Regions from separate parts of the Streptomyces sp. NPDC056738 genome, predicted to be linked through region 1. Evidence: riboswitches for the same ligand, from Rfam matches in the RefSeq annotation. Region 1 holds a riboswitch; each other region holds the start of a gene.
The links. Region 1 has a riboswitch for S-adenosylmethionine ahead of ACFRIC_RS01450 (putative leader peptide). Riboswitches for the same ligand answer to the same signal wherever they lie in the genome.
Positions count from the first base shown of each region.

Region 2: another riboswitch for S-adenosylmethionine. It lies ahead of ACFRIC_RS02975 (putative leader peptide); the one in region 1 lies ahead of ACFRIC_RS01450 (putative leader peptide).
Region 3: another riboswitch for S-adenosylmethionine. It lies ahead of thrC (threonine synthase); the one in region 1 lies ahead of ACFRIC_RS01450 (putative leader peptide).
Region 4: another riboswitch for S-adenosylmethionine. It lies ahead of ACFRIC_RS21945 (ABC transporter substrate-binding protein); the one in region 1 lies ahead of ACFRIC_RS01450 (putative leader peptide).

Region 1 covers NZ_JBHTZF010000001.1:372,050-379,267, reverse strand. The annotation lists gene ACFRIC_RS01470 (dipeptide ABC transporter ATP-binding protein) at 1-1,508, opposite strand, end outside; gene ACFRIC_RS01465 (ABC transporter permease) at 1,505-2,428, opposite strand; gene ACFRIC_RS01460 (ABC transporter permease) at 2,425-3,384, opposite strand; gene ACFRIC_RS01455 (ABC transporter substrate-binding protein) at 3,388-4,941, opposite strand; gene ACFRIC_RS01450 (putative leader peptide) at 5,377-5,493, opposite strand; SAM riboswitch class IV at 5,528-5,641, opposite strand; gene ACFRIC_RS01445 (DUF1684 domain-containing protein) at 5,736-6,560, opposite strand; gene ACFRIC_RS01440 (LLM class F420-dependent oxidoreductase) at 6,797-7,218, opposite strand, start outside.
Region 2 covers NZ_JBHTZF010000001.1:721,338-728,555, forward strand. The annotation lists gene ACFRIC_RS02955 (ABC transporter substrate-binding protein) at 1-604, opposite strand, end outside; gene ACFRIC_RS02960 (amino acid ABC transporter ATP-binding protein) at 753-1,517, opposite strand; gene ACFRIC_RS02965 (amino acid ABC transporter permease) at 1,664-2,668, opposite strand; gene ACFRIC_RS02970 (hypothetical protein) at 3,087-3,221, opposite strand; SAM riboswitch class IV at 3,379-3,524, shown strand; gene ACFRIC_RS02975 (putative leader peptide) at 3,561-3,626, shown strand; gene ACFRIC_RS02980 (glutathione S-transferase C-terminal domain-containing protein) at 3,739-4,530, shown strand; gene ACFRIC_RS02985 (hypothetical protein) at 4,683-4,973, opposite strand; gene ACFRIC_RS02990 (acyltransferase family protein) at 5,214-6,470, shown strand; gene ACFRIC_RS02995 (expansin EXLX1 family cellulose-binding protein) at 6,509-7,218, shown strand, end outside.
Region 3 covers NZ_JBHTZF010000013.1:200,919-208,136, reverse strand. The annotation lists gene ACFRIC_RS31115 (cold-shock protein) at 1-105, opposite strand, end outside; gene ACFRIC_RS31110 (MoaD/ThiS family protein) at 547-822, opposite strand; gene thrC (threonine synthase) at 819-2,117, opposite strand; SAM riboswitch class I at 2,135-2,291, opposite strand; gene ACFRIC_RS31100 (glucosyl-3-phosphoglycerate synthase) at 2,497-3,441, shown strand; gene ACFRIC_RS31095 (trehalose-6-phosphate synthase) at 3,520-4,980, shown strand; gene otsB (trehalose-phosphatase) at 5,195-6,049, opposite strand; gene ACFRIC_RS31085 (DUF3263 domain-containing protein) at 6,126-6,353, opposite strand; gene ACFRIC_RS31080 (ROK family protein) at 6,508-7,218, shown strand, end outside.
Region 4 covers NZ_JBHTZF010000008.1:72,056-79,273, reverse strand. The annotation lists gene ACFRIC_RS21965 (MFS transporter) at 1-55, shown strand, start outside; gene ACFRIC_RS21960 (cupin domain-containing protein) at 201-653, shown strand; gene ACFRIC_RS21955 (nucleoside deaminase) at 729-1,208, opposite strand; gene ACFRIC_RS21950 (LLM class flavin-dependent oxidoreductase) at 1,338-2,174, opposite strand; SAM riboswitch class IV at 2,424-2,533, shown strand; gene ACFRIC_RS21945 (ABC transporter substrate-binding protein) at 2,755-4,389, shown strand; gene ACFRIC_RS21940 (ABC transporter permease) at 4,386-5,465, shown strand; gene ACFRIC_RS21935 (ABC transporter permease) at 5,469-6,440, shown strand; gene ACFRIC_RS21930 (ATP-binding cassette domain-containing protein) at 6,433-7,218, shown strand, end outside.

The DNA.
Region 1 (7,218 bases):
GCCGACACCGGCTCGTCGCACACCACCAGGTCCGGGGAGAGGGCGAGCGCCCGGGCGATCGCGACGCGCTGACGCTGGCCGCCGGACAGTTCCGCCGGGCGGCGCGCCAGCGTGGCCGAGGGCAGCGCCACCCGGTCGAGGAGCTCGCGGGCGCGGGCGAGCCGGGCGGCACGGTCTCCGACCTTGAAGGCGCGCAGCGGTTCGGTGATCACCTCACCCACGGAGAAGCGCGGATCGAGGGAGGCGTACGGGTTCTGGTAGACGAACTGGGCGCGTCGGCGCAGCTCCCGGGCACGGGCACCTCGTGCGGTGGTGACGTCGGTGCCGTCGAGCAGGATCTGCCCGGAGGTGGCGTCGGCGAGCCGGAGCACCAGCCGGGCGGTGGTGGACTTGCCCGAGCCCGACTCGCCCACCAGGGCCAGGGTCTGTCCGCGGCGCAGGGTGAAGCTGACGTCGTCGACCGCGCGCAGGGTGCGAGACCCTTCGGCGGTGCGGGGGAGCCGGAACTCCTTGACCAGGTTGCGCGCCTCCAGCAGGGGTGACGTCTCCGCCGCGGGCGCAGGCGCGGGCACGTGCGTGAGTACGGGGGCGGGTACGGGTGCGTGCGCGGGTCCGGATGCGCGCGCGGGTACGGATGCGTGCGCGGCTACGGGTGGGCGGCGCCGCGCGGTGGTCATGCTCGGCGCGCTCGCCAGCAGACGCCGCGTGTACGCGTCCTGAGGGTCGGCGAGGACGTCACGCGTGGGCCCCGCCTCCACCACAAGCCCTTGTGACATCACCACCAGCCGCTGCGACCGGTCGGCGGCGACCCCGAGGTCGTGGGTCACCAGCAGGACCGCGGTGCCCGACTCCTCGGCCAGATGCTGGAGATGGTCGAGGATGACCTTCTGCACGGTGACGTCGAGCGCGCTGGTCGGCTCGTCGGCGATGATCAGCTCGGGCCGGGCGGCGATCGCGACGGCGATCAGGGCGCGTTGCCGCATACCGCCAGAGAGTTCGTGCGGATACTGCCGGGCCCGTACGGAGGCGTCGGGCAGCCCCGCGCGGTCCAGCACGGCGATGGCCTCGGCGGCGGCCGACCGGCGGGTCGCCAGACCATGGATGCGCAGCACCTCGGCGACCTGCTCACCGATCCGCTTCACCGGATTGAGCGACACGGTCGGGTCCTGCGGGACGAGCCCGATCCGTGCCCCGCGTACGGTACGCAGTTCGCCCTCCGACAGCGTGGCCAGGTCGTGCCGGCCGAAGCGGACCGTGCCGCTGTCGATGGCCGCGTTCTCCGGCAGCAGCCGCGTGATCGCGTGCGCGGTCGTGCTCTTGCCGGAGCCGGACTCACCGACCACCGCGGTCACCTCGCCCGGCCGGACGTCGAGGTCCACGCCCCGGACCGCAGCCACGGTGCCGCCGCGGGTGCGGTACGAGACGGACAGGCCCCGGATCTCCAGCAGAGGGCGGCTCTTCGGCACGGATGTGGTCACGTCTTCGCCGTTCTCGTGTGCGTCGGTCATCGCTGCCGGGTCCATTCGCCGTCCAGCGCCCTCGCGACGCGGTTGGTCGCCAGGACGGTCGCGGCGATCGCCAGACCGGGCAGCGCGGTCAGCCACCAGGCGTTGGCCAGGTAGTTGCGGCCCTCGGAGATCAACGTGCCCCATTCCGGGGCCGGCGGGGGAGCGCCGTAGCCGAGGAAGCTCAGCGCCGAGACGGCCAGGATGGAGGCGCCGAAGTCGAGGGTGGCCAGGACGATCACCGGGCCGGCGGCGTTGGGCAGCACATGCCGGCCCAGCACCGAGTACCAGCGGGCCCCGCAGGAGCGCGACGCCTCCACGAACACGGCCTGGCGCACCCGCAGCACCTCGGCGCGCGTGACCCGGGCGAAGGAGGCGACGCTGGCGATGCCCACCGCGACGGCCACCTTCACCGTCCCGTATCCCAACGCCGTCACCAGCGCCAGCGACAGGAACAGCGCGGGGATGGACAGCAGGACGTCGACGAAACGCATCAGAGCGTCGTCCACCCAGCGGCCCACGAACCCCGCGACCAGACCGAGCAGGCCACCCACCACGAACGCCACCAGCACCGCGATCAGGGTGGCCTTCAGGGACAACTGCGCTCCATGGACCACCCGGGCGAAGACATCGCGGCCCAGCTCGTCCGTGCCGAACCAGTGCGCACCGCTCGGACCGCGGAAGTTCTCCGTCGGCACCCCCTTCAGCGGGTCCCGCGAAGTGAACAGCCGGGGCTGGAAGGAGGCCAGCACCACCAGGACGAGCACGACGACCGACACCAGCAGCCCGGGCCGACGGGCCAGGAACCGCAGCACCCGCCCGACGCCGGTACGACCTCCCGGTACGGGTTCGGGCTCCGTGGCGAGAGGCCGGGCGAGGCCGAGCGCGGCCTCGGCCGGGTCGTCGACAAGGCTCTGACTCATGCGACGCCCGCCCTTCCGCCCGAGGCCACCACGATCCGCGGATCCAGCAGCGGATACACCAGGTCGACGACCAGATTCGTCGTCACGAAGATCAGCGCGCCGAACGCCACCACCCCCTGGACCACCGGGATGTCCTGGGCCGTGACGGCCGCCGCGGTCACGCGCCCCAGGCCGTCACGCGAGAACACCGTCTCGACGACGACCGAACCCGCGATCAGTTGTCCCACCAGCAGGCCGACGACCGTCAGGGCCGGCAGGGACGCGTTGCGCAGCGCGTGTCGCAGATGGACCCGCCACCGGCCCGCGCCCTTCGCGCGGGCCGTCTCCACGTACGCCTGGTCGAGCGCGGTGAGCAGGCTCTTCGCCAGCACCTGGGCGATCTGGGCGCCGGTCGGTATCGCGAGTGTCAGCGCCGGCAGCACCAGCCCGCGCAGCCCGTCGTTGCCGAACGCGGGGAACCAGCGCAGCCGGAAGGAGAACGCCTCGACCAGCAGCAGCCCCACCCAGAACGTCGGGACGGACACCCCCAGCGGCGGCAGCGACAGCAGGAGCTGCCGCAGCCACCGCCGCGTGGTGTACGTCGCCGCCACCGCGAGGCCGCCGCCGAGCACCACCGCCAACAGCAGCGCCGTCGATGTCAGTTGGAGGGTCTGGGGCAGAGCGTCGGCCAGCGTCGAGGCGACGGGACGGCCGGTGGCCACCGAGTCGCCGAAGTCCCCCTGCACCGCCCGGCCGAGGTACTCGGCGTACTGCACGAGCACCGGCTTGTCGAAGCCGTACTCGTGCCGCAGAGCCGCGATCTGCCGGGGATCGACCTGCCCCGACTCCATCCCGGCACCGGCCATCGCCGTGACCGGGTCGCCCGGGAGGAAGTCGAGGACCAGGAACGACACGGTGTACGCCGCCCACAGCACGCCGGCCGCCTGGGCGAGCCGCTTGATCACATAGCCGCGCACGGGTCAGCCGATCCAGGTGTCGTGCAACTGGATCCGGCTGGAGGCGTCGAAGGCGAGACCGTGCACCTTCGTGGACACGCCGAGCTGCGTCTGCAGCTCCACCACCGGCACGTTGTAGGCGTCCCGCACGATCGACCGCTGTGCCTGGGCCACCAGTCGACCGCGCTCGGTCGGGTCGGTGGTCGCGGCCTGGGCGGAGAGTGTCGTGTCCAGACCGCTCGCCGGCACACGGTAGAAGTTGGCCAGCTGCGTGGAGAAGGAACTGCGCAGGATGTCGGGGTCGGCGCGGGTGATGTTGCCCCAGATCGCTTCGTACGAGCCCGCCTGCTGGATCGGCGTGAGCTGGGGGAGCTGGAGCTGCTTGAGGGTCACCTGAACCCCGACGGCCTTCAGTTGCTGTTGCACCAGCTCCAACGCGGGCTGGTTCGTCGCCGCGTTGGGAACCCAGTCGATGGTCAGGCTCAGCTTCTTGCCGTCCTTGACGCGGGTGCCGTCGGCGCCCGCCTTCCAACCGGCTTGGTCCAGCAGGGACTTCGCCTTGGCCGTGTCGAGGGTCAGCTCGGAGGCGAGGCTGGTGTAGTCCGGTGTGGTGTGCGCGAGGACACTGGTGGCCGGCCGGGTACCGGTGGGGAAGACGGTGTCGGCGATCTGCTTCCGGTCGATGGCGGCCAGGATGGCCCGGCGGACCCTGGCGTCCTTCAGGCCCGGCCGCGCGTTGTTGAAGCCGAGTCCGAAGGTGATCCCGGGATTGGCCCGGCGCTGGAAGGCGACCTGACCGCCCTTGAGTGCCGCTTCGTCGGCCCTGCCCACGCTGCCTATCGCGTCCACCTGTCCGGAGCGCAGACTGCCGGCCCGTACGCCCGCCTCCGGCACGACCTTGAACACCAGCTTGTCCAGGTAGGCCTCGCCCTTCTTGCCCCACCGGGAGGAACCCCAGGCGTAGCCGGGGCGTTTGGCCAGCGTGACCGACTGGTTCTGCACATAGCGCTTCAGCACGAAGGGCCCGGAACCGACCACCCCGTCACTGCACTTCTGCTGAGGTGACCGCTTCACGCTCGCGGACGACTCGATCCCCAGCGAGTGGGTCGAAGTCGCCTGCAGGAACTGGGCGTTGGGCTGCTGGAAGGTCACCTTGACCGTGAGCGGGTCCACCACCGTGGTGCTCTTCGCGCCGCTCAGGTACCCCTCGGCGAGGGTTCCCAGGACGCCGAGTCTCGGCACCGCGTCGAAGTTGTCCTTGACCACCTGGGCGGTCAGGGGGGACCCGTCGCTGAAGGTGACACCCGAGCGCAGGTGGAAGGTGAAGGCGGTCGCGTCGGCGCTGATGTCCCAGCTCTTCGCCAGCCACGGCACGATCTTGCCGGTCTTGGGGTCCTGGTCCGTCAGGGAGTCGACGATCTGGCGCACCGAGTAGATCGTGTCGTTGCTGCCGACCTGCTGGGGATCCACGCAACCGGCGTCCGAACCCACGGCGAAGGTCAGCGTCCCGCCGGAACGCGGTTTGCCGCTCCCGGTTGCGGAGCCGTCGGTGCCCGAGCCGCAGGCGGCCAGCAGCACACTGGTGGTGAGAAGGGCGGTGAGCCTTGCCCATCGGGGAGAACGGGTGGACCGGGGAGATCGGGGAGATGTGAATTCCGGACGTGCTCTCACGGAGGAGTCTCCTCTTGGTGTCGCCGGGCACGGGGCGTCGTACGAGGCACGACCGCGCACGGGAACGCGGGCCCGTCGGCGCGATGCCGGTGACGGGCGATGACCTGCGGACAGGGGCCGGGCGGAAAGCGGAAAGCGGAAGCGGATTGGAGAGATCAGAGAGATCGGGGGAAGGGGGCGCCGGGTGCGGACGCGTGCCGTGACGGCTGGTCACGGATGCCGGCTGTCGGCAGGCCTCATGGGCGTCGACAGCCCGCGCATCTCATCGACGTCGACGCGGGTGGGCCTCACCGAGGTGCACCGCCGAAGGGAGGCGCCGGCGCCCGGCTGCGGAAGGGGCCGTCAGGCCTGACAGAAGCAGCTCGTCGAGCGCTTCAGGTCGATGTGACGTCGGCGCGCCAGCCGGGAGAACACCACGGCGACGGCGAAGGAGGCGTCGGAGCCACCACCGTGCCGCATAAGGTTCCTCCACAGGTCCGGCCCCGGTCGTGGGGCCACGCGCTTGCGGTGATCGTCGCTGATACCGCCGGGCTTTCACCTGGAGCACCCCACCGCGCGGGAGGGTTGCCGGTCAGCGAGCCAGGGCTTGACGCTGACACTCAATGCCGTTCGTGATCGTACGGAGCGGTTCTCTTCTACGTCAATGGCGGCACCGGACTCCGGCGGAGCGAACCGCCCGAGTCCGGTGGAGCGAGCCAGGTTCAGGCACCGCCGCGTTCGCGCGGGATCTTCTGACCCGCCTCGACGGACACCGGCAGCCGGTTCTCCGCCGGGGGCAGCGGGCAGGTGGCCAGGTCGGTGTAGGCGCACGGCAGGTTCGTGGCGCGGTTGAAGTCGAGGACGACCGTCCCGTCGGAGTCGGGCGCCTCGACGGACAGGCTCCGGTTGGCGGCGTAGGTCGTGACCCCGGAGGTCGCGTCGGTGAAGAGAACCGACAGCCCGCCCGGGACATGACCGGGGAACGCCGTCAGCGACAGAGGACGTCCGTCCAGTTCGAACTCGATCCTGCCCGGGGCGTCGTACACGTGCTCCAAGCCCTCGACCGCGGCGCCCACGGTGGTGGGACGCGGCTCGTCGAAGGGGACGTAACGGCCCGTCACGGCCCAGCGCGGGTCGGGGGCGTAGGCGGGCGTTCCGGTGAAGGACTTGAGCAGCGGTGCGTCCGGGTGCCGGGGGCGCACGATGTCGTGACCGCCCCGCTTGGCGACCTCGATGACGGCGTCCTTCCAGACCGCCTCGACACCACCGCGTTCGGGCAGCACGCCGAAGTGGTGCTCACCATGTACCGGTGTCCCGTCGACGACGAGTTCCTCACCGTCGTCGAGGGTGACGACGACCCCGTCGGGGCCGGTGTGCCATGCGCCGGGCGCGTCGGGGAAGCGCTGCGGGCGGTCGTCGAGCCAGTGGAGGCCGGTGATCGCCAGGAAGCCGTGGGGGGCGGCGAGCCGGGCCTCCTGTCCGCGGTACCAGTCCAGCCACTGCTCGGTGAAGGCGTGCAGGTCTGTGGTGGTCGCCTCGCTGGTCATGAACTCTCCTTCGGTACAAGCCGCGTGAGGGTGGCCCTCGTGCGGGGGTGCGGGGTTCTTTGTCGCGGTCGCGGTCGCGGTCGCGGTCGCGGTCGCGGTCGGTGAGTCGGTGAGTCGGTGAGTCGGGGAATCGTCGCTTCGGTAAGCGGGTCGGTAGGTCGGCCGTTGAGGGTCGGCCAAAGGCGGGTCGGTGGAGTCGGGGGCCCGTGGACCGGTGGGTCGGTGAGGCGCTGGGCTCAGGCCGCGAGTTCGCCGAGGAGCGCCCAGGTTCGGCGCCGGTCCGCCGCTCCCGCGATCTCGGTGCCCGAGAACACGACCTCGGTGGCACCCGCGTCGCGGTAACGCCGTACCTCGGCCTCGACCGTCTTCTCGTCGCCGATCACGGCCAGGTCCGCGGCTCGGCGACCGCCGGACAGTTCGATGACCCGGGCGTAGGACGGGATCTGTTCGTAGAACGAGAGGGTCTCGGTGGCCTTGGCCCGTACCGCGTCCACGTCGTCCGTGACCACGCCGGGCACCAGCGCCACGATCCGGGGCGCGGGCCGTCCGGCGGCCTCGGCCGCGGCGGTGAGCGCGGGCACGATGTGCTCCGCGAGGGCGCGAGGTCCCGCGAGGTAGGGCAGGATCCCGTCCGCAAGCTCACCGCTGACCCGCAGCG
Region 2 (7,218 bases), 350 kb from region 1:
CGCCCACGGCGACCGTCTTGCCGGCGAGGTTGCGGTAGTCGCCGTCGAAGTTCCACGTGCTCTTCTTCGGCACCTCGAAGGCGAGGTTGTCCTGGCGGTACGAGGCGAACTCGTACTTCTTCTTCCGCTCCTCGGTGTCGGTCACGTTGGAGAAGGCGACGTCGACCTTGCCGCTGTCGATGCCGACGAACAGGTTCTCCCAGGTCGAGTTCCGCACCTCCGGCTTCAGCCCGAGGACCGCGGCGACCAGCTTGCCGAGGTCGGGTTCGCTGCCGGTGAGCGTTTTCTGGTCCTGTCCGACGAAGTTCAGCGGCGGCGACCCCGCGGGCAGTGCGCCGATGCCCACCACCAACGTGCCTCTCCGGGCGACGGACTTGGGCAGCTCGGCACTGATCGACTTCACCTCGGAGACCTTCAGTGTGGTCTCCTTCGCGGCGCCGTTGGAGAGCGCGCCCACGGTCACGGTTCCGGCCGTGTCGGTCTTCGTCCGGGTGGCGGCGTCGCTGTCCGCGCCGCAGGCGGCGAGGGAGACGGCGAGGGAGGCGACGGCGGCGGTGGCGGCGACGCCGCGGAGGGCTGTGCGGTTCGGGCTGAGGGTGCGCATGGCTGTCCTTGTCGAGTGTGCGATGAGAGATGTGGGGGAACGGTCCCGGCGGGCCGCCGAATCGGGGGGCTCGCCCCGCTGTGGGTCGGGGCGGTGGGGCGGGAGACACCCCGTGGAGCGGTGTCTCCCTGTGTGAAGTGCGAAGCGGTCAGAGGACCTTGCTGAGGAACTCCCTGGTGCGCGCTTCGCGCGGATGGTCCAGCACCTGCTCGGGCGGGCCCTGTTCGACGATGCGTCCGCCGTCCATGAAGACCACGCGGTCGGCGATCTCGCGGGCGAAGCCGACCTCGTGCGTGACGATGACGAGTGTCGTGCCGCTGTGCGCCAGGTCCTTGATGACCGCGAGGACTTCGCCGACCAGTTCGGGGTCGAGCGCGGAGGTGGGTTCGTCGAAGAGGATGACTCCGGGACGCAGGGCGAGGGCGCGGGCGATGGCCACACGCTGCTGCTGGCCGCCGGACAACTGCCGCGGGTAGGCGGCGGCCTTGTCGGCGAGGCCCACCCGGCTGAGCAGGTCGCGGGCGAGCTCCTGCGCCGCGGCCCTGGACAGCTTCCCGGTCGCCACCGGCGCCGCGGCCACGTTGTCGAGCACGGTCAGGTGGGGGAAGAGGTTGAAGTTCTGGAACACGAAGCCGATCCGGCTGCGCTGGGCCAGGATGACCCGCTCGCTCAGCTCCTTGAGACGGTCGCCGTGCCTGCGTACGCCGATGAGCTCGCCGTTCAGGCTGACGTGGCCGATCTCGGGCTTCTCCAGGTGGTTGATCACCCGCAGGAGGGTGGACTTGCCGGAGCCGGACGGGCCGAGAACGACCGTCACCTCACCGGGGCGCACGGTCAACTCCACGCCGTCCAGTACCCGTTGGGCCCCGTACCACTTGTGCACATCGTGCACCTCGACGGTGGCAGGCTCCACCTGGAGCCCGTCGGCGATCTCGCCCGCCGGAGCCGTGTCCGCCCCCTTGGCCGACGCCGACGCCGACGCCGACACCGACGCCGTCGGCACCACGTCCGCGACCGGAGCCGTCCGCGTGCTCACCGTCGTCACCTTCGTCTCGCCGCTCATATCGCCGTCTCCCTCCGGAACCGGGCCCGCACGTCGCGCAGACCGTTCCGCGCCTTCTGCAACGGAGTCGGCGGCAGGGTGCGCAGGGCGCCCCGCGAGTAGTGCCGCTCGACGTAGAACTGGATGACGGACACCACGCTGGTGAGGATCAGGTACCAGGCGGTGGCGACGAGGAGCAGCGGCACGATGTCGCCGGGGTAGGTGCTGCCCATGCTCTGCACGGAGCCGAAGAGGTCCAGCAGGGACACGTAGAAGACCAGCGAGGTGCCCTTGATCAGGCCGATCAACTGGTTGACGTAGTTGGGGGTGATGGAGCGCAGCGCCTGCGGAAAGACGATCTTCGCGAACTGGTACCGCCTCGGCAGACCGAGTGCCGACGCGGCCTCGTGCTGGCCCTGGTCGACGGAGAGGATGCCGCCGCGGACCACCTCGGAGGCGTACGCGGCCTCGTTCAGGCTCAGTCCGACGACGGCGACGGCCATGTCGGTCGCCAGCCGGGACTCGTCGAAGGTGAAGAAGGCCGGCCCGAACGGCACTCCGACGCTCACCGTCTGGTACAGCGCGCTGAAGTTGTAGAGGAAGAGCAGGACCACGATCAGCGGCACCGACCGGAACAGCCAGGTGTAGACCCAGCTCACCGCGCGCAGCACCGGGCTCCGGGAGAGCCTGGCCAGGGCCAGCAGGACGCCGCCGAGCAACCCCAAAAGCGCACTGTAGAAGGCGACTTCGAGGGTGATGAGCAGGCCGTCGAGAATGGTCGGGCGCAGGAACCAGTACTGGAAGCGATCCCACTGGTAGAAGGGGTTGGTCACCAGTCCGTGGGCGATCTGGGCGACGAGCACGAGCACGACGGCCGTGACGATCCAGCGGCCGGGCCGCCGGAGCGGAAGGACCCGCTGGGCCGCCGGACGGTCGGACGCGCCGGGGAGGTCGAGACGGGGGACCGCCTCGGCGGGCGGCGCCGATCCCAAGGACACGGCGGCGCCGGGTGGTTGACTCATGGAGGACTCCAGCGGATTCGGACACCCCGGACCACGGAGCGGCGGCGCACCGCCGAGCGGGACGGCTCGGTACACGGCGATGCGCGCGGCCCACGTGGGACGAGGGCTGGACGGGGAAGGGGCGTTTTCACGACAGCGGTGGTCGCCGAAGGCTCGATGGAGCGGATCGGCGCGTGGCCGTCGAGGACCTGACGGAATCTCAGCTCGTGGCCGTCGAAGGCCGGCGAATCCTCAGCTCGTGGCCGTCGAGGACCCGACGGAACCCCTCAGCTCGTGAGCGCCGAAGACCCGGAGGACCGCCCGGTCCGTGATCGCGGGGGATTCGGACGGGCCGTCGTTTCCCGATCGCCGAAGACATGAGCGCCGAGGGCTCGAAGGAGCCGTGCGCGAGGGGCCGTCGAGACCCCGGAGGGGGCCGTTAGCCTCGGCTGAGGGACAGACACATGCCCGTACACAGGGCGCTGTTGACACGCAGCAGGTCCACGGCACGGTCGGCGCAGAGCACGTTGCGGCCGAGGCGCCGCCATGCGGCCGTCCCGTCAGCTCCGTGCATCGTCGTCACCATTTCTTCTCCGGCCGAAAAGGCATCCTGTGGTGCGCCGCAGGTTAGGCCCGGCCCGAAAACAATGTCAATGCGGGTGACCACCAGGTGAGACCGTGCGTACGGCCTTCTTGACGCCGCAACAGGGCGCACCGAGACTGGCATGGACGGTCACGATTGTCAGCGCCCACGGAACGGGTACACCCCGCTCCAGTGGTCATCGGCCCCGGCCCGCTGACAGGCAACCCTTCCACCGCGACGGGGTGCCCCGGGTGACGACCGGGTCCCGCCGGTGCGGCGGGGCAAGCGTGGTCTCGCGTCTCGCGAGCCCTGAACCGGGAACGGTGGGAATTGCCCAAGAGCGGTTTGACGAGGCGCCTGCACATCGACCTCCTGCGCGTCTCCAGCGCTTACTGATCGCGGCCGGTCCGTTCGATCCGGACCGGTGCGACAAGCGCAGTCAATCCGCATCAAGCTGCCCGCGCGCCCACAAAGCGGCGGTGGCTTCCGTCTTCCCCCAGGGAGAGTCATGCCCGAGACAGCTTCGCGCACGTCCAGCACTGCCAACTCACGCCCCTGTGACCAGATTTCGCTCCCCTCGGCCCTTCGGCTCAAGCCGGCGGCGACGCCGGCCGCGCTCCCCCACCGTGTCGACAGCCGCATCGGTGTGGGCCTCGCCGGGGGCTTCTACCCGGCTCCGCACCGCTACGAGCTGTATCTGTCGCGGAGTTGTCCGTTCTCGCTGCGCATCGCCATCACGCTCGGGCTGCTCGGCCTGCGGGACTCGGTCGCCACCACACTCCTGGCCGACCCCGCGCGGACACCCGAGGCCTTCGCGTCGCTGCGCCGTGCCTACGAGGCCACCGAGCACCACTTCGACGGGCCGCTCACGGCGCCCGCGCTGTGCGACCGGTGGAGCGGACGCATCGTCAGCAACCACCCGCCCGCCATCCTCCGCGATCTCGCCGGGCTGCTCTCCGGTCACACCACGACATGCCCGTCCACGCTCCGCCCTCCGTCGCTGGCCGCCGACATCGAGGCGCTCCGGGATCTGCTGGACCGCGACGTCACCCCGTCCGCCGAACCTGCGGGGCTCGCGGCGGCCCTGGACCTGCTGGACTGCCAACTCGCGGGTCGTACCTACGTGTTGGGCGACACCCTCACCGCGGCGGACGTGGACGCGTGGACGGCGCTCACCGGTCTCGGCCGGTCCCGCGCCCTCGGCGCCCGCCCCCGGCTCCTGGACTACGTACGCCGTCTCGGCGATCACCCGGCCTTCCGGCACGCGCAGGACGTGGTGCCACTGACGGCAGGGGTCTGACGCTTCCGACGGAAGCCTGGGTGCCGGGCAGGTGGGTGGCTCCTCGCGATCGGCGATCGCCGATCCGCGCCCATCGGCCCGGCGTCCGCACCGGTCACGCGCGCGAGCCACGACCGGCACCGGTCAAGGGCGCGAAGCCACGTCGGCACCGGTCACTCGCGCGGAACCAGCAGGATGCTGACGCCGTTCACGGTCGAGGTCCACCGCCGGCCCTGATCCAGTACCTCGCGCCCCGGACCGAGGATCCGGTCCTGGAGCACCAGCGCCGACGCGCGAAGTTCCTCCCACGGCTCAGGCGTCTCGAAGGCACGCCGGGACCGCTCCACGGAGCCGACCAGAGAACGGCAGGCCGCTTCCACGTCGGGGACGTTCTGGCCCGCCGATCCGACGCCTTCGAGCGACCACGTCATCCACAGGTGGCCCATGGCATCACTCTGTCCCATCCCCGGGAACGACGCATTCCCAGTACGCGGGGCGACCGGTGCTCCGATGCGTGACCGGCTCGCGCACAGGCACCTCCGCCGAAAATAGGCGATCCTGGCGAAAACCGTCTCCTCAGGGCGTGTCCCGTCTCGCGCCGTCAGGGGTCCGCACTTCGATGTGGACTCCACGGCCCACAGGACCCGGTCCAGGCAGGCATCTCCATGAAACACGCACCTCCCCTACTCCCGCCGCCTGCACCGGTGCCGCGTCCACCCGCGGCACCCGGATCCACCGGGTCCCCGCGGCTGGGCCGGCTGGACGCCCTGCGGGGGATCGCCGCGCTTCTCGTGGCGGTCGACCATTCCTCGTACTCCTTCATGCCGGAGTTCCGGGAGCGGGTGATGCCCGAGCTGAACATCGGCCGGTACGGGGTCATGCTGTTCTTCCTGGTGAGCGGTTACGTCATCCCCGCCTCGCTCGAGCGCCGGGGCTGCGTCAGGAGCTTCTGGATCGGGCGGGCCCACCGCGTCTACCCGCTGTGGGCCGTGGTGGTGGGCTCGGCACTGGTGCTGAACCTCCTGGGCTTCACGCGTCTCGGCGCTCGCTTCGAGGGGCGGAACCCCCTCACGGTCGCCGTCGCGCACGCCACCCTGCTCCAGGAACTGCTGGGGACGCCGAGTGTCGTCCTCGTCCTGTGGACGCTGTCGTACGAGCTGGCGTTCTACCTGCTGGTCGTCACCCTGTTCACGGTCCGGCTCCACCCGCGCTCGGGGACCGTCTCGGTCGTCCTGGGCGTGCTCGCCGCCGTGAGCGCGACGGTGGCGTTCGTGCCACCGGCGTCCGCACTGTCCTTGGCCGTCGGCACGGGGCCGCTCGTCGCGCTCGCCTCCGCGGCGCTGGTGTTCGCCGTCCTCTGCGGGAGCTCCGGCAGGTACGAACTGCGGGTGACGGGGGCCGTGGCGGGAGGTGTGCTCGCGCTGGTGCTGGTGCCCTTCAACGGCACCGTTCCGCTCTGGGAAGGCCTCGTGATCCTGGCCGTGATGTTCCTCGGCACCGCCGTCCGGCGGGCGGAGAGCGGGGAGAGCACCTGGCCGCGCGCGGCCCGCACGGCCCTCGTGGTGGTGGTCTGCGCGGCGGGGAGCGCGTACGAGCACGGCGACACCGCCACGTTCGCACGGCGCGGCTGGATCACGGCCTTCCTGCTCGCCGTGCTCACCTTCGGTGCCGCCCTCGCGCTGCGCGGCACAAGGTTTCCTCGCGCGCTGACCTGGCTGGGGACGGTCAGCTACTCGGTGTACCTGGTGCATCCGGTCCTGCTGGCGGTGAGCGACGGCGTGATCGGTCGGTGCCGCCGCGACAGTCTCGTCCTCGAAGCGGTGTTCTTCGCCGTGCTGCTGCCGTTGTGCGCGCTGACCCACCGCTTCGTCGAGGTGCCGGGTCAGGCCCGGGGCCGGAAACGGATCCGCCGCGTCACCGAGGGAACGGGCGGCAACCTTTTCGCTTCCGGCGGCGACTGACGAGGACACCATCGGCTCGATCCTCGGAACGGACGCCCATGAAGGAAACGAGGCAGGCCGCGCGACGGCGCGGACGTCGGCCGTCGCCGAGGGCCCTCACCCCGATCGCCGTCGTCGCCCTGGTCGCGGTCGGTGCCCTGGTCTGTCTGGTCGTGGCCTTCCGGCCCGGCCATCAGGCCGCCACGGGAGACGGCGCGGGCCCGGCGGTCGCCGGTTCCCGTGGTACCGCGACTCCGGGCCGGACTCCTTCGGCCGCCTCGACGCCAACCGCGCCGACCCGGTCGCCCAACCCTGCCGCCTCCCCGACCGTGACGCCCCGCCCTTCCAGCGCGTCGGCGCGGCCGTCGGCCGCGAACACCTCCCGCACCACGACGGCGACCGCTTCGCAGGCGGGACGGATCCGTCCGGGCGTCGCCCACCGGGGTGTGGCGACCATGTACGACGCCGGGAGCGGCGACGGCGCCTGCTCGTACGGTCCGACGGACGACGTCATGACCGCGGCGATGAACCACACCGACTACGAGACGTCCAAGGCGTGCGGGGCCTATCTGCTGGTGCGGGCCGCCGGCGGCGCGAGCGTCACGGTCCGGATCACCAACGAGTGCCCGACGGGCTGCGCCCCCGGCCAGCTCGACCTCAGCACCCAGGCCTTCGCCCGGCTCGCGAACCCGGTGGCCGGCCGGATCCCGATCACCTGGAAGCTGCTGAGCCCCGCCGACTCGGGCACACTCGCCCTGCGCTACAAGAC
Region 3 (7,218 bases), on a different contig from region 1:
CATCTGAATCGCGCTGTAGTGCACGAAGACGTCCGCACCACCGTCGACCGCGATGAAGCCGTACCCCTTCTCCGCGTTGAACCACTTGACGGTGCCCTGAGCCATGCCTAACTCCCCTATTACTGGCCCTTGCACAGATCCACACTTCGCGGATCCGGGTCAGACCTCACCCCCCAACGGTTGGGGGTGTGCGCCGGAACGCGTCGACCGCGGCTGAATGTATCTGTCCAACTGCCCTCTGCAACAGGTCAATCGGACGAGAATTCTGGGCATGGCCGATCAATGATATGTGGAGAATGCGCAAGGATTCAGGGCAAGTCGGGCCCCGCAAATGCCATAAAATGCCCAAAAAGGTGAGTCACTTTGGCTACTTCTTGTCGCCCGAAGAACGGTCACTCATATGCGTCCGGCATGAAACCAACATCCAAATCGGAGCGACTTCCCCAACTCTAGCGCGTTCAACCCAACAGAATTGCCCCCTCCGTTTGTCTCACGGAGGGGGCAATTATGTGAACGCGCTGTGTTCGGCATTACCGAGGGTAACGATCAGCCTCCGGCGACGGCCGGAATGATCGAAACGCCGACACCGTCCGGAGTCGCCGTCTCCAGTCCCTGCTCGAAGCGCACGTCGTCGTCGTTGACGTACACGTTCACGAAGCGACGCAGCTTGCCCTGGTCGTCCAGGACGCGCGCGGCGATGCCCGTGTGGTTCTTCTCCAGGTCGCTGATGACCTCGGCGAGGGTCGCGCCCTCGGCCGTCACCTCGGCGGCACCACCGGTGTAGGTGCGCAGGATGGTGGGGATGCGGACGTTGACGCTCATGATGCGAGGCCAGCCTCTCGGAAGGAGTCGAGGTTCGGGCGGATGGTCGCGGTCAGCCCGGTGTCGGAGGCCACCGCGTCCAGGGTCTTGAGGCCGTCGCCGGTGTTCAGCACGACCGTGGTGAGGGCCGGGTCGAGGAGACCGTTCTCGATGAGCTTGCGGGTGACACCGACGGTCACACCGCCGGCCGTCTCCGCGAAGATGCCCTCGGTGCGCGCGAGCAGCTTGATCGCGTCGACGATCTGCTCGTCGTTCACGTCCTCCACCGCGCCGCCGGTGCGCCGGGCGATGTCGAGCACGTACGGGCCGTCCGCCGGGTTGCCGATGGCGAGCGACTTGGCGATGGTGTCCGGCTTCTGCGGCCGTACGACGTCGTGACCGGCCTTGTAGGCCACGGACACCGGGGAGCAGCCCTCGGCCTGGGCGCCGAAGATCTTGTACGGCTTGTCCTCGACGAGTCCGAGCTTGATCAGCTCCTGGAGCCCCTTGTCGATCTTCGTGAGCTGGGAGCCGGAGGCGATGGGCACGACGAGCTGGTCGGGGAGCTTCCAGCCGAGCTGCTCGCAGATCTCGTACGCCAGGGTCTTGGAGCCCTCGGCGTAGTAGGGCCGCAGGTTGACGTTGACGAAGCCCCAGCCCTCGCCGGCCGGGTCGCCGATCAGCTCGGAGCAGAAACGGTTCACGTCGTCGTAGTTGCCCTGGATGCCGACGAGCTCGCCGCCGTAGACCGCGGCCATGACGACCTTGCCCTGCTCCAGGTCGTGCGGGATGAACACGCAGGAACGGAAGCCGGCGCGGGCCGCCGCGGCGCCCACCGCCCCGGCGAGGTTGCCGGTGGAGGAGCAGGAGAGGGTGGTGAAGCCGAAGACGCGGGCCGCTTCGATGGCCTGGGCGACGACGCGGTCCTTGAAGGAGTGCGTCGGGTTGCCGGAGTCGTCCTTGACGAAGAGCTTCCCGGCGTCGACGCCGAGCTCGCGGGCCAGGTTGTCGGCCTGGACGAGCTTGGTCCAGCCGGGGTTGATGTTCGGCTTGTCCGCCACGTCCGCGGGGACGGGCAGGAGCGGCGCGTAGCGCCAGATGTTCGCGGGTCCCGCTTCGATGCGCTTGCGGAGCTCTTCGGTGTCGTAGGCCGAGAAGTCGTAGGCGATCTCCAGCGGGCCGAAACACTCCTCGCAGGCGAAGACCGGGCCGAGCAGGACGCGGTGTCCGCACTCGCGGCAGGAAAGCGCCGCGGCCGGGCCGAGGTCTACCGCGTCGGCGGAGTTCGTGGTGCTTGCAACTGTCTGCGCAGCCATGGAGGCGAGGCCCTTTCTCCTCATCTTCCTCACGGCGCACTTCGCCGTGAGACGGATTTGGCACCTTCCCTAGCCGGGAGCCTCGCGACGCGATCGACATCGATCGGTACGAGACCGGCTGGAGGGTTGCCGGGGCTTCATCGGGCCGTATCCCTCTGCCCCTCTGGATGAGCGGTATTTGATTGTTGAACTGTTGAACACGATACGCGCCGACGATCCAGGACATGCGATGGTCATGCGCGTTGTTCAAGACTGTAACCGAAGGCCAGGACAGTTGAGATAGTCGTCCGAACCGCGAGACGACGGCAATCGATCTGCCGCTGGCCGCAGCGGGCACGCCGATGAGAGCGTGTGATCAGACAGTGAGGAGCCGCAGACGGTGCTGAGAGAAGTCGAAAGCTGGCTGAGCACACGCTCCTGGTCCGCGACCGACCGCCCGCTCCACAGGATCATGGCAGCCAAGCGTGTCACCGGATCGACGGTGAGTGTCGTGCTGCCCGCGCTCAACGAGGAGGAGACGGTCGGCGAGATCGTCGCGATCATCCGCCACGATCTGATGCAGCAGGTGCCCCTCGTCGACGAGATCGTCGTCGTCGACTCCGGTTCGAGCGACCGCACCGCCGCGGTCGCCGCCGCCGCGGGCGCGCGCGTCGTGCACCGCGACGACATCCTCCCGCGGATCCCGGCCGTGCCCGGCAAGGGCGAGGTGCTGTGGCGGTCGCTGCTCGTGACGAGCGGGGACATCGTCTGCTTCGTCGACGCGGACCTCAAGGAGTTCTCGTCCGACTTCGTCTCCGGGATCGTGGGCCCGCTGCTCACCGAACCCGGCGTCGACCTGGTCAAGGCCATGTACGACCGCCCGATGGCCGGCGGCGGCGGGCAGGGCGGCCGGGTCACCGAGCTGATGGCCCGCCCGCTCCTGAACATGCACTGGCCGCAGCTCGCGGGCTTCGTCCAGCCGCTCGGCGGCGAGTACGCGGCCCGCCGCTCGCTGCTCGAACAGCTCCCCTTCCCCGTCGGCTACGGCGTCGAGCTGGGCATGCTCGTCGACGCCCTGCACCTGGTGGGCCTGGACGCCCTCGCCCAGGTCGACGTCGGAGTGCGCAAGCACCGCCACCAGGACGGGCAGGCGCTCGGCCGCATGGCCGCCGCGATCTACCGCGCCGCGCAGCTCCGGCTGGCGCGCGGACACCTGATCCGTCCCTCCCTCACCCAGTTCGAGCGCGACCGCGACGGTTTCCGGCCGCGCACGTACTCCGTGGACACGGAGGAAAGGCCGCCGATGAGCGAAATCTCCGAGTACCAGACGCGCAGAGCCGCGTAGTCCGGCGCCGACGGCCGCCGATCGCATACGGCCGAAGGGCGCGTTTGAGCGTTTCGAGACGGGGCTAGGTTTCGAGGCATGGCTTCAACGCACGGTGCCCACAGGATTCTGGTCGCCTCCAACCGCGGCCCGGTCACCTACGAGGTACGGGAGGACGACTCGCTGCACGCCAGACGTGGCGGCGGCGGCCTCGTCTCCGGACTCTCGGCGATCGGGCCGGACGCGGGCGCCCTCTGGGTCTGCTCCGCCCTCGGGGACGGCGACCGGGAGGCCGTGCGGCGCGGAGTCCACGAGGACGGCGTACGGATGCTGGCCATCGACGCCGACACGCACGCCGACGCCTACAACGGCGTCGCCAACTCCGTGCTGTGGTTCGTGCACCACCTGCTCTACCAGACCCCGCTGGAGCCGGTCTTCGACGCGGAGTTCCGGCGCCAGTGGGAGTCGTACCGGGCCTACAACCGCGCCTTCGCCGAGGCGCTGGCCGAGGAGGCGGCCGAGGGCGCGGCCGTGCTGGTCCAGGACTACCACCTGTGCCTGGTGCCCGGGATGCTCCGCGAACTGCGCCCCGACCTGCGTATCGGTCACTTCTCCCACACCCCGTGGGCGCCCGAGGACTACTTCCGGATGCTCCCCGACGACATCCGCGCGGAGCTGATGGCGGGCATGCTCGGCGCGGACCGGGTCGCCTTCCTGACCTGGCGGTGGGCCACCGCGTTCACGCGCTGCGCGGAGGCGACCGAACCCGGCCGCTACCGCGCCGGCTCGCCCTCGGGCGGCACCCCCCGCACGATCGAGCACCTGGACGGCGCCCGGCCGCCGGTGCGCGAGACCCGGGTCGGCGTGCACGGCCTCGGCGCGGACGCCGAGTTCCTTCGCGAGCGTTCGCACCGCGCGGACGTCGGGGAACGGATGGCCGCGCTGCGCGAGGAGATCGGCGCGGACCGCAGGACGATCGTGCGCGTCGACCGGACCGAGCTGTCCAAGAACATCGTGCGGGGGCTGCTGGCGTACCGGCAGCTCCTCGACGACCACCCGGAGTGGCGCGAGCGGGTCGTCCACGTGGCGTTCGCCTACCCGTCGCGGCAGGACCTCGCCGTCTACCGGGACTACACGGCCGAGGTGCAGCGGCTCGCCGACGAGATCAACGCGCACTACGGAACGCCCGGCTGGACCCCGGTGGTGCTGCACGTGAAGGACGACTTCGCGCGCTCGCTCGCCGCCTACCGGCTCGCCGACGTCGCCCTCGTCAACCCCATCAGGGACGGCATGAACCTCGTCGCCAAGGAGATCCCGGTCGTCTCCGACGAGGGCTGTGCGCTGGTCCTGTCCCGGGAGGCCGGGGCGTACGAGGAACTGGGCGAGGACGCGATCTCCGTGAACCCGTACGACATCACCGGGACGGCGCGGGCGCTGTACGAGGCGCTCACCATGCAGCCGGGCGAACGCGCCGAACGCACCAAACGCCTGACCGCCGCGGCCACCGCCCTTCCCCCGGCCCAGTGGTTCCTGGACCAACTCCACGCGCTGGAGAGCTGAGGAGGGGCGGGCGGCGGTCGGGGTTCCTGTCCGCCGGATCCCGGCTGCGGGTCCAGGGTCCAGACGGTTCCAGCCCCGGCCGGCGAAAGTTCAGCCCCTCCGGCGATTGAGGAGCGGGGTCTGGGGCGGAGCCCCAGGTACGGGAAGGGTAGGGGCGGAGGGGGCGAGAACCGGCTTGTGGCCCGCCCGCCCCGCGCGGGGGTCGCCGGCCGCGTCAGTCGAGCGCGGCCGCCAGGGCGGCGAGGATCCGGACGACCCCGGCGGGCCCGTCGACCACCAGGTCGGCGCGTTCGGCCAGCTCGGCGACCTCGGAGCTGCCGCTGCACACCAGCAGCCCGGGAACCCCGTCGGAGCGCAGCTTGTCGACGGCGCCGAACGCAGGCAGGTCCCCCAGATCGTCCCCGGCGTACAGAACGGCCTCGGCACCGACCTCACGGACGTACTCCAGCAGGGCGACCCCCTTGTCCATGCCGGGCGGACGCAGCTCCAGGACCATGCGCCCCGGTTCGACGATCAGCCCGTGCCGCGCGGCGAGCTCGCCCAGCGGCTCCCGCAACGCCTCGAACGCGGCCTGCGGATCGGCGGCCCGGCGCGTGTGCACGGCGACCGCGCGGCCCTTCTCCTCGATCCAGGTGCCCTGCCAGGCACCGATCGCGTCGAGGAACCCCGGCAGTTCGGCCCGGACGGCCGCGACGCCCGGGTGCGGAGCGGGCGCGGTGACCGTGCCGCTGACCGCGTCCCAGCGCTCGGCGCCGTAGTGACCGAGGACGACCAGGTGCTCCAGCCCCGGCACGCCGGCGAAGCCTCCGTGGCGCACGGCGACACCGGCCGGGCGGCCGGTGACGACGGCGACGGAGGCGACCTTGGGGGCGAGGGCGGCGAGCGCCGGGACCGCGTCGGGGTGGGCGCGGGCCCGGTCGGGGTCGGGGACGATGGGGGCGAGTGTTCCGTCGAAGTCGAGTGCGACGACCGTCCGGGCGGGACGCGTGAGGATCGCTTCCAGAGCGTCGCGCCCGGCGGGGGTCACCGGAGTCGGCAAGGAGTCCTTGGATTCGGGGTGGCTGCCCATGGGGCGACCCTATCCGGGCGACGCCGGACGCACCCCCCGCTCCTCGGACGCCGGAGGGGCCGGATCCTGCCCGTGCTCAGCGTTCGTCGCGGCGGGACTCGCGGACACGGCGGAGCCTGTTCACCGTGACAGGGTCGTGCGCGAGGGCTCGCGGATCGTTCAGCAGCGCGTTCAGGAGCTGGTAGTAGCGGACCGGGGCCAGGCCCAGTTGTTCGCGTATGGCGCGCTCCTTGGCGCCGGGGCCGGGGAAGCCGCGGCGCTCCAGGGCGAGGATGCTCCGTTCGCGCGCGGGCAGCTCTTCCATGGACAGCACGGTAGTCCCCGGCACCGACAGACGACGGGCCCGGGCCCGCCAGGGGACCGGCAGGGCCCCGCTCATGTCTCGGAATGCGGATACAAGGTCTCCATCCCGTGAGTGGACTAGACCTTTCCAGGGGTAAAGCGCGACACTGTCCCCCGTGAGACACGTCATCGCCCTCGATGTGGGCGGCACCGGGATGAAGGCCGCCCTCGTCGGGGTGGACGCCGAGCCCTCCCCGGACCGCCCCGACGCGCCGCGGCCGCAGGCCTCCGGGCACCCCGCGCTGCTGCACCAGGCCCGCCGGGCGACCGGCCGTGAGCGCGGGCCCGACGCCGTCGTAGAGGACATCCTCGACTTCGCCGCCGAACTGCGCGCCTACGGCGAGGAGAACTTCGGCGAGAGCGCGCTGGCCGCCGGCGTCGCCGTCCCCGGCATCGTGGACGCGCGGAATGGCATCGCGGTCTACGCCGCCAACCTCGGCTGGCGCGACGTCCCGCTGCGCCGACTGCTCGCCGAACGGCTCGGCGGAGTACCCGTCGCGCTCGGGCACGACGTGCGCACCGGCGGCCTCGCGGAGGGCCGGATCGGCGCCGGACGGGGAGCGGACCGCTTCCTGTTCGTCCCGCTGGGCACCGGCATCGCGGGCGCCATCGGCATCAACGGCGGCGTCGAGGAAGGCGCGCACGGCTTCGCGGGCGAGATCGGCCACATCGTCGTACGGCCCGGCGGGGCCCCGTGCCCGTGCGGGCAGCGCGGCTGTCTGGAGCGGTTCGCCTCCGCGGCGGCCGTCAGCCAGGCCTGGGCCGAGGCGTCGGGCGACCCCACCGCGGACGCGGCGGACTGCGCCAAGGCCGTCGAGTCGGGCGAC
Region 4 (7,218 bases), on a different contig from region 1:
GGCGGAGGCGGCGAAGCGGCCGGAGCGGGACCCGAGTCTCGCCGAGGCCACCTGAGCCCTCCGCGCGGGCCGGCCCGGTGGACGAGCCGTTCGAACGAGCCGGAAGTACGGGCCCGGGAGTACGAGCCGGATCGCACGGACCGGTTTCTGAGAACACCCTGAATCGACACCACCTGAATCGACAATATCCAAGGAGAGAAATGTCTGTTCCGCTGTATGTTCCGCCGGGCGGGGGAGAGTTCGTCGACATCCGGGACACGAAAAGGACGTATCTGAAGCTCACCACACCCGATTCCGACGGGGAGTTCGGATTCTTCGAGCATCACATGGCTCCCGAGGCCAGTGGAGCCAGTCCGCATGTGCACAAGAAGTCCACGGAGATGTTCTACGTGGTGCGCGGTGAGATCGAGTTCACCATCGGCGACCGGAAAGTGGTGGGTGAGCCCGGCGCGTTCGCCTACATACCCAAGGGTGAGCCGCACGGTTTCACGAACCGGGGCAAGGAGGATGCCACCCTGCTGATCATGTTCTATCCGATCTACGACCGCGAGGACTACTTCCGCGGTCTGGGACGTCTCACGGCCGACGGGCGCAACCCGAGCCTGGAGGAATTGCAGGAACACATGGCGAAGTACGACCAGTTCATGGTCTGATCCGCCTGATCGTCCACACGGGAACGGGCCCGGCGGCGCGTCACGCCGCCGGGCCCGGTTCGCTCCTTCGCGCCGTCAGCCCGCCGCGTCGAGGCCGGCCCGGAAGCGCAGATGCAACTCCTTGACCTGCTGTGCCAGTTCGGGGACCGGTCCGGCGGTCTCCACGCCGGGTACGACGTCCCGGACGGACAACGGGCTCAGGGGCGAGGTGATGGGCACGCCCCACTCGGCCTTCCAGTCCCGGGCCTGCTGGGACGAGCTCGCGTACACGATGCGGCCCAGTCCGACCCAGCCGTGCGCGGCCGCGCACATCGGGCAGTGCTCTCCCGAGGTGTAGACGGTCGCCGCGGCCCGCTCCTCGGGGTTCAGGTTGGCCGCGGCCCAGCGGGCGAGTTCGAACTCCGGGTGCCGGGTCGGGTCCCCCGTGCTGGACTCGCGGTTGCGGTCCTCGGCCAGGACCTTGCCGTCCGCGTCGGCCAGCAGGGAGCCGAACGGCCAGTCGCCGGCGCCGACCGCCTCGGCCGCCAGCTCCAGACAGCGGCGGAGATGGACCAGGTCGGCCGCGCTGACGGCGGAGGACCGGGCGCCGGCACCGTCGGGGTTGTCGCTGTGGTCAGGGTCGTGCGTGGTGGGGGCCACCGTGGCTCCGTCTCTGTGGGGCTTGGGCGTGGAGGGTGCGGTGCGCTATGCCAGGTTCGCGGCCACGGTGGCCAGCGCCTGCCATGCCACCTCGGGCCTGAGGGTCTCGTCCGGGTCGCCGTTGTAGGGGTCGAGGACCACCGTGCCGGCACCGGCGAGGCGCAACTGCTCGATGTCGTCGAGGACCTGCTCGATGGTGCCCTCACCGGCCCGGCGGTCCGGATGGTCGACCGGCTTCGGCGTGAGCCGCAGAACGATGCGCGGGGCCAGGTCGGGCACGGGCCGGCCGAGTTCGGCCGAGATGTCCTTCAGCCGGTCCACCGCGTCGCGGAACCACGGCATGGTGAACCGGAGCGGATGCCACGGCAGGCCGTGGCGGGCCGCCCGGCGCAGTCCCGCGTCGCTGTTGCCGCCGATCCAGAGCGGAATCCGCCCGCTCCCGTAATCGGCCTCGTCGGCCCACGCCGTTCGCAGGGTCTCGAGCAATTCGTCGGTCAGCGCGCCGCGCCGCTCGAAGGGAACGCCGAGCGCCTGGAACTCCTCCCGGGCCCAGCCGACACCGACACCGAGGACCAGTCGGCCGCCGGAGAGCTGATTGAGGTTGGCCGCCATCCTGGCGACCAGCAGGGGGTGCCGGTAGGGCGCGATGAGAACCGTCGTGCCCAGCTTCACCCGGGCCGTTTGACCGGCCAGCCAGGAGAGTGTCGTAAAAGGGTCGTAGAACGGGGCGGGATACTGTTTCGCGACATCCGATGTGATGGCCACATGGTCGGAGACCATCAATAGGTCGAAGCCGAGGCCTTCCACCGTCTTGGCCCAACGGGAAAGGGTTTCCGGACCGGTGCCGGGTCCGAAATTGGGAACGTTGACGCCTATCTGCATGGCCCGAGCCTAGCAACCTGGCGCTGGTGAAGGGCAGTTGACGAGCGTGCATTTCCGGCCGCAGCCTACGCCTCCGTCCGAAGGCCCGGGCCCGTGCAATATGATTGCAATCTGACATACCGTCAGATGTCATTCGTATTGCTTGTCGGGCGGGGAACTCGCCGTTCTCTCAGGTCCGCCGGAACCTCTTCCGCCGGCGACTCGGGAAGCCCTTGACGCCGGGAGAACCGGGAATCTACGGTGAGCGCGAGCTACGAGTTCCGGTGATCAAGCCCTGGCTGGCCGGACGGCAACCCTCGACGCAGTGGGGTGCCCCAGGTGAAGGCTCGGCGGATCTTCCTGTTCTGCAAGTGCGTTCCCATCCGGCCCGAGAGCCGACGACCTTCCCGGGAGGACAGCGTGTCGACGCGCCTTGTGCTGTGCTCTCGACGCCACGTGGATCTGCTGCTGGTCTGCAGCTGCCTCTGTCACGGCTGACCCTCCCTCACCCCGCCCTCCTTCACACGACAGCGCGCGCTCGGCATGCCCCGCCTGCCGAAGCCCCTTCGTGCACCCCACCCTGCGGAAGCGGAGACCAGCCATGGCACAGCACGGCACCACCAGACCCTTCCGGTCCCTCGGCGCGATGTCCCTCGGCACGGCGCTCCTGGTCGCCTTGACCGGCTGCACGAGCAGCAAGACGTCCACCGGCTCCACGGCGGCGGCGATCACCGTCGGCACCACGGACCAGGTGACCAGCCTCGATCCCGCGGGCTCGTGGGACGCGGGCTCCGGGACCATCGAGAGCGAGGTCTACGCGACCCTGCTGAGCGTGAAGAACGGGGCCACGGAGGTCTCCCCGGACCTGGCCACCGGGATCGAACCGACCGGCCCCAAGGAGTACACGGTCACGCTGAGGAAGGGCCTGAAGTTCGCCAACGGCCACGAACTGACCTCGTCCGACGTCAAGTTCAGCTTCGACCGCAATCTGAGGATCGCCGACGAGAACGGTCCTTCGTCCCTCCTGTACGACCTCGACTCCGTCGCCGCCCCGACGCCGACCGAAGTCGTCTTCACCCTCAAGTCGGCCGACGACACGCTGTTCCCGCAGGTGCTGTCCACCGCCGCCGGCTACATCGTCGACGAACAGGTCTTCCCCGCCGGCAAGATCCTGGACGACAAGACGATCGTGGCGGCCAAGCCGTGGAACGGCCCGTACGGCGTGCGCAGTTACGACAAGAACTCGCTGGTCTCCTTCACCGCCAACAGCGCCTACGGCGGCGGTCTCGGCACACCGAAGACCAAGAACGTCCAGTTGAAGTACTACACCGACGCGAGCAATCTGAAGCTCGATGTCCAGCAGGGCACCGTCGACGCCGTCTACCGCACGCTCACCACCGCCGACCTCGACGACCTCTCCAAGAAGAAGGACATCAAGGTCCACACCGGCTCGGGCAACGGCATCCGCTACATCGTCTTCGACTTCCGGACCCAGCCCTACGGCACCAGGACCAAGAAGCCCGACAAGGCCAAGGCGCTGGCCGTACGGCAGGCCGTCGCCGACTCCGTCGACCGGACCCAACTCGCCCAGCAGGTCTACAAGAACAGCTACCAGCCGCTGTACAGCTCCGTGCCCGACGGACTCACCGGCGCCACCGCCTCCTTCAAGTCGCTCTACGGCGACAAGAAGGGCGGCCCCGACAAGGCGGCCGCCGCCGCGCGCCTCAGGGCGGCGAAGGTGACCACCCCGGTCACCCTCAGCCTCCAGTACAACAGCGACCACTACGGCTCCTCCTCGGCCGACGAGTACGCCCTGGTCAAGACCCAGCTCGAGGCCACCGGCCTGTTCAAGGTGAACCTCCAGTCCACCGAGTGGACCCAGTACGGCAAGGACCGCGTCAAGCACCTGTACCCGCTCTACCAACTGGGCTGGTACGCCGACTACCTGGACGCCGACAACTACCTCTCGCCCTTCTACTCGGCCAACAGCTGGGTCGCCAACGACTACTCCGACCCCGCCGTCCGGGAGCTGATAAAGAAGGAGGAGACGGAGACGGACGCCACCGCACGCGCCGGACTGCTCAAGCAGGCACAGGACAGGGCCGCCGCCTCGGTGCCCCTGCTGCCGCTGCTCCAAGGGTCCACCGCGATCGTCACCCGCACCGACGTCAGCGGGGTGCCCGACGAACTGAGCAGCGCGTACCAGTTCCGCTGGGCCGGGCTCGCGAAGAAGTGAGCGCCCTGACCCGGGACGTCCCCGGCGCCGCCGCTCCGGCCGGCGGCGCCGCGGGGTACGGACTCCTCCGCCATCTGGTGGTCCGCTTCCTCCTCATCGTCCCCACCGTGCTCATCCTGGTCAGCCTGGTCTTCTTCCTGATGCGCGCCACGGGGGACCCGGTCAGTGCCGCCTTCGGCGACCGCCTCACCCCGGACCAGCTCCAGGCCAAACTGCACCAGGCGGGCTACGACCGGCCGCTGCTCACCCAGTACCTGGACTACCTGAGGTCCCTGGCCGCGGGCGACTTCGGCCGCACCGTCACCGACGACCAGCCGGTGACCCACGTGCTGGGCACCTACGGGGCCGCCACCGCCGAACTCGCCTTCAACGCACTCGTCGTGGCCCTCGTCGTCGGGGTCCCCCTGGGCCTGGTCGCGGCCTCGTACCGGGATCGCGCGCCCGACGCGGCGCTGCGGCTGTTCGCCGTCCTCACCTACGCCACCCCCGTGTTCTTCACGGGGCTGCTGCTGAAGCTCGTCTTCGCGATCCGGCTCGGCTGGCTCCCGGCGTCCGGCCGGGCGAGCACCGACGTCCAGCTCTTCCTCCAGGACCAGTCCAGCACGACCGGCCTCTACCTCGTCGACGCCCTGCGAAGCGGTGACGGGGCGGCCGTCGTCGATGTCCTGAAGCACGCCGTACTGCCCGCCCTGGCGCTCGGCCTGCTCGTGGCCGGCATCCTCCTGAGGCTGGTCCGCACCAACCTGATCGGCACCCTCTCCGCCGACTACGTGGAAGCCGCCAGATCCCGCGGAGTGGCGCCCCTGCGCCTGGTCACCCACCACGCGGCCCGGCCCGCCCTGATCCCCGTCATCACCTTCCTCGGACTCCAGGTCGCCGGGCTGCTCGGCGGAGCGGTGCTGACCGAGACCACCTTCGAATGGAAAGGCCTCGGCTACGAACTGGCCCACTACCTGACGGTCCGTGACTTTCCGGCGGTCCAGGGCATCGTGGCCCTGTTCGCCGTCGTCGTGGCGCTGACGAACTTCGTCGTCGATGTCGTCGCGGCCCTCATCGACCCCCGAGTGAGGTACTGAGCCGTGGCCCAGCTCCTCCTCCGCCGGCGGACCGTGCTGCCGCGGCGCCTGCGCGTCCGCCTGCGCACCGGCGGCGCGGTCCAGCGGGCCATGCTGCTCACCGGCACGGTCCTCACCGCGCTCTTCGTCCTCGCGGCGCTCCTGGGCCCGCTGCTCGCCCCGCACGGCTTCGCGCAACTCCGCGACGAATCCGGCCTGTTCGGATCACAGCAGCCTCCGAGCGGAGCACATCCCCTGGGCACCACCATCGCGGGGTACGACGTGCTGTCCCGCACGGTGTGGGGAGCCAGGACCGCCCTGGAGATCATCCTCGCGGCACTGTCGCTGTCGGTGGTGCCGGGCACGGTGCTCGGCCTGGTCTCCGGATACCTCGGCGGCCGGCTGGACCGGACGCTGGTCGGGGTGGCCGACGCGCTCTACGCGTTCCCGCCGCTGCTGCTCGCCATCGTCATGTCGATCGTGATCAGCGGCGGCAGGTCGAGCCTCGCCGGCGGTCTCGGCGCGGCCGCCTGCTCCGTGGCCGTGGCCTTCGTCCCGCAGTACTTCCGTGTCGTACGGGCCGAGGTGATCCGGGTGAAGGCGGAGCCCTTCGTGGACGCGGCCCGTGTGATCGGCACCGGAACCCGGCGGATCATGTCCCGGCACGTGCTGCGCAACTCGGTCCGCACCCTCCCGCTGATCTTCACCATCAACGCCTCCGAGGCCATCCTCACCCTCGCCGGGCTCGGCTTCCTGGGCTTCGGCATCGAGCCCAACTCGGCCGCCGAATGGGGATACGACCTCAACCGCTCGGTCGCCGACGTCACTTCGGGACTGTGGTGGACCGCGGTCCCGCCCGGTCTGGCCATCGTCCTGACCGTGCTCGGCACCACCCTCCTCGGCGAGAGCCTCACCGATCTGGCCGACCCCCGGCTCCGGCGGCGGGCCGCGGCGGCGACACCCACGACGACGGACGGAGGCACGCACGATGACTGACCTGCTGCGCATCGAGGACCTGCGGGTCACCTTCGCCACCGACGCCGGTCCGGCCCCGGCGGTGAGAGGAGTGAACCTCGCCGTCGCTCCGGGAGAGGCGCTGGCCCTGGTCGGCGAGAGCGGCAGCGGCAAGACCGTGACCGCCAAGTCGGTCCTCGGTCTGCTGCCCGCCACGGCGGCGACCCGCGGCCGGGTGCTGCTGGGCGACGGCACCACCGATCCGGACGAGGACGTGCTCACCGCGTCCCCGGCCCGCCTTCGCGAACTGCGCGGCACCTACGCCGCGATGGTGTTCCAGGAACCGTCCACGGCCCTCAACCCGGTCTTCTCCGTCGGCTGGCAGCTCACCGAGGGACTGCGGGCCCACGGGCACGGCGGCAGCAGGGCCGAACGCCGTGCCCTGGCCGTCGACTGGCTCGAGAAGGTCGGCATCCCGGACCCGGCCACACGCGTGGACCACTACCCGCACCAACTCTCCGGCGGCCAGCAGCAACGCGCGGTCATCGCCATGGCCCTCGCCCTCGGCACGAGGCTCATCGTGGCCGACGAACCCACCACCGCGCTGGACGTCACCGTCCAGGCGGAGATCCTGGAGCTCCTGCACCGGTGCCGCACGGACTTCGGTACCGCGGTGCTCCTCATCACCCACGACATGGGCGTGGTCGCCGACATGGCGGACCGGGTGGCGGTGATGCGCGAGGGCGAGGTGGTGGAACAGGCGCCGGTCCGCGCGCTGTTCGCGGCGCCCGGCCACGCCTACACCCGGGAGCTGCTGGCC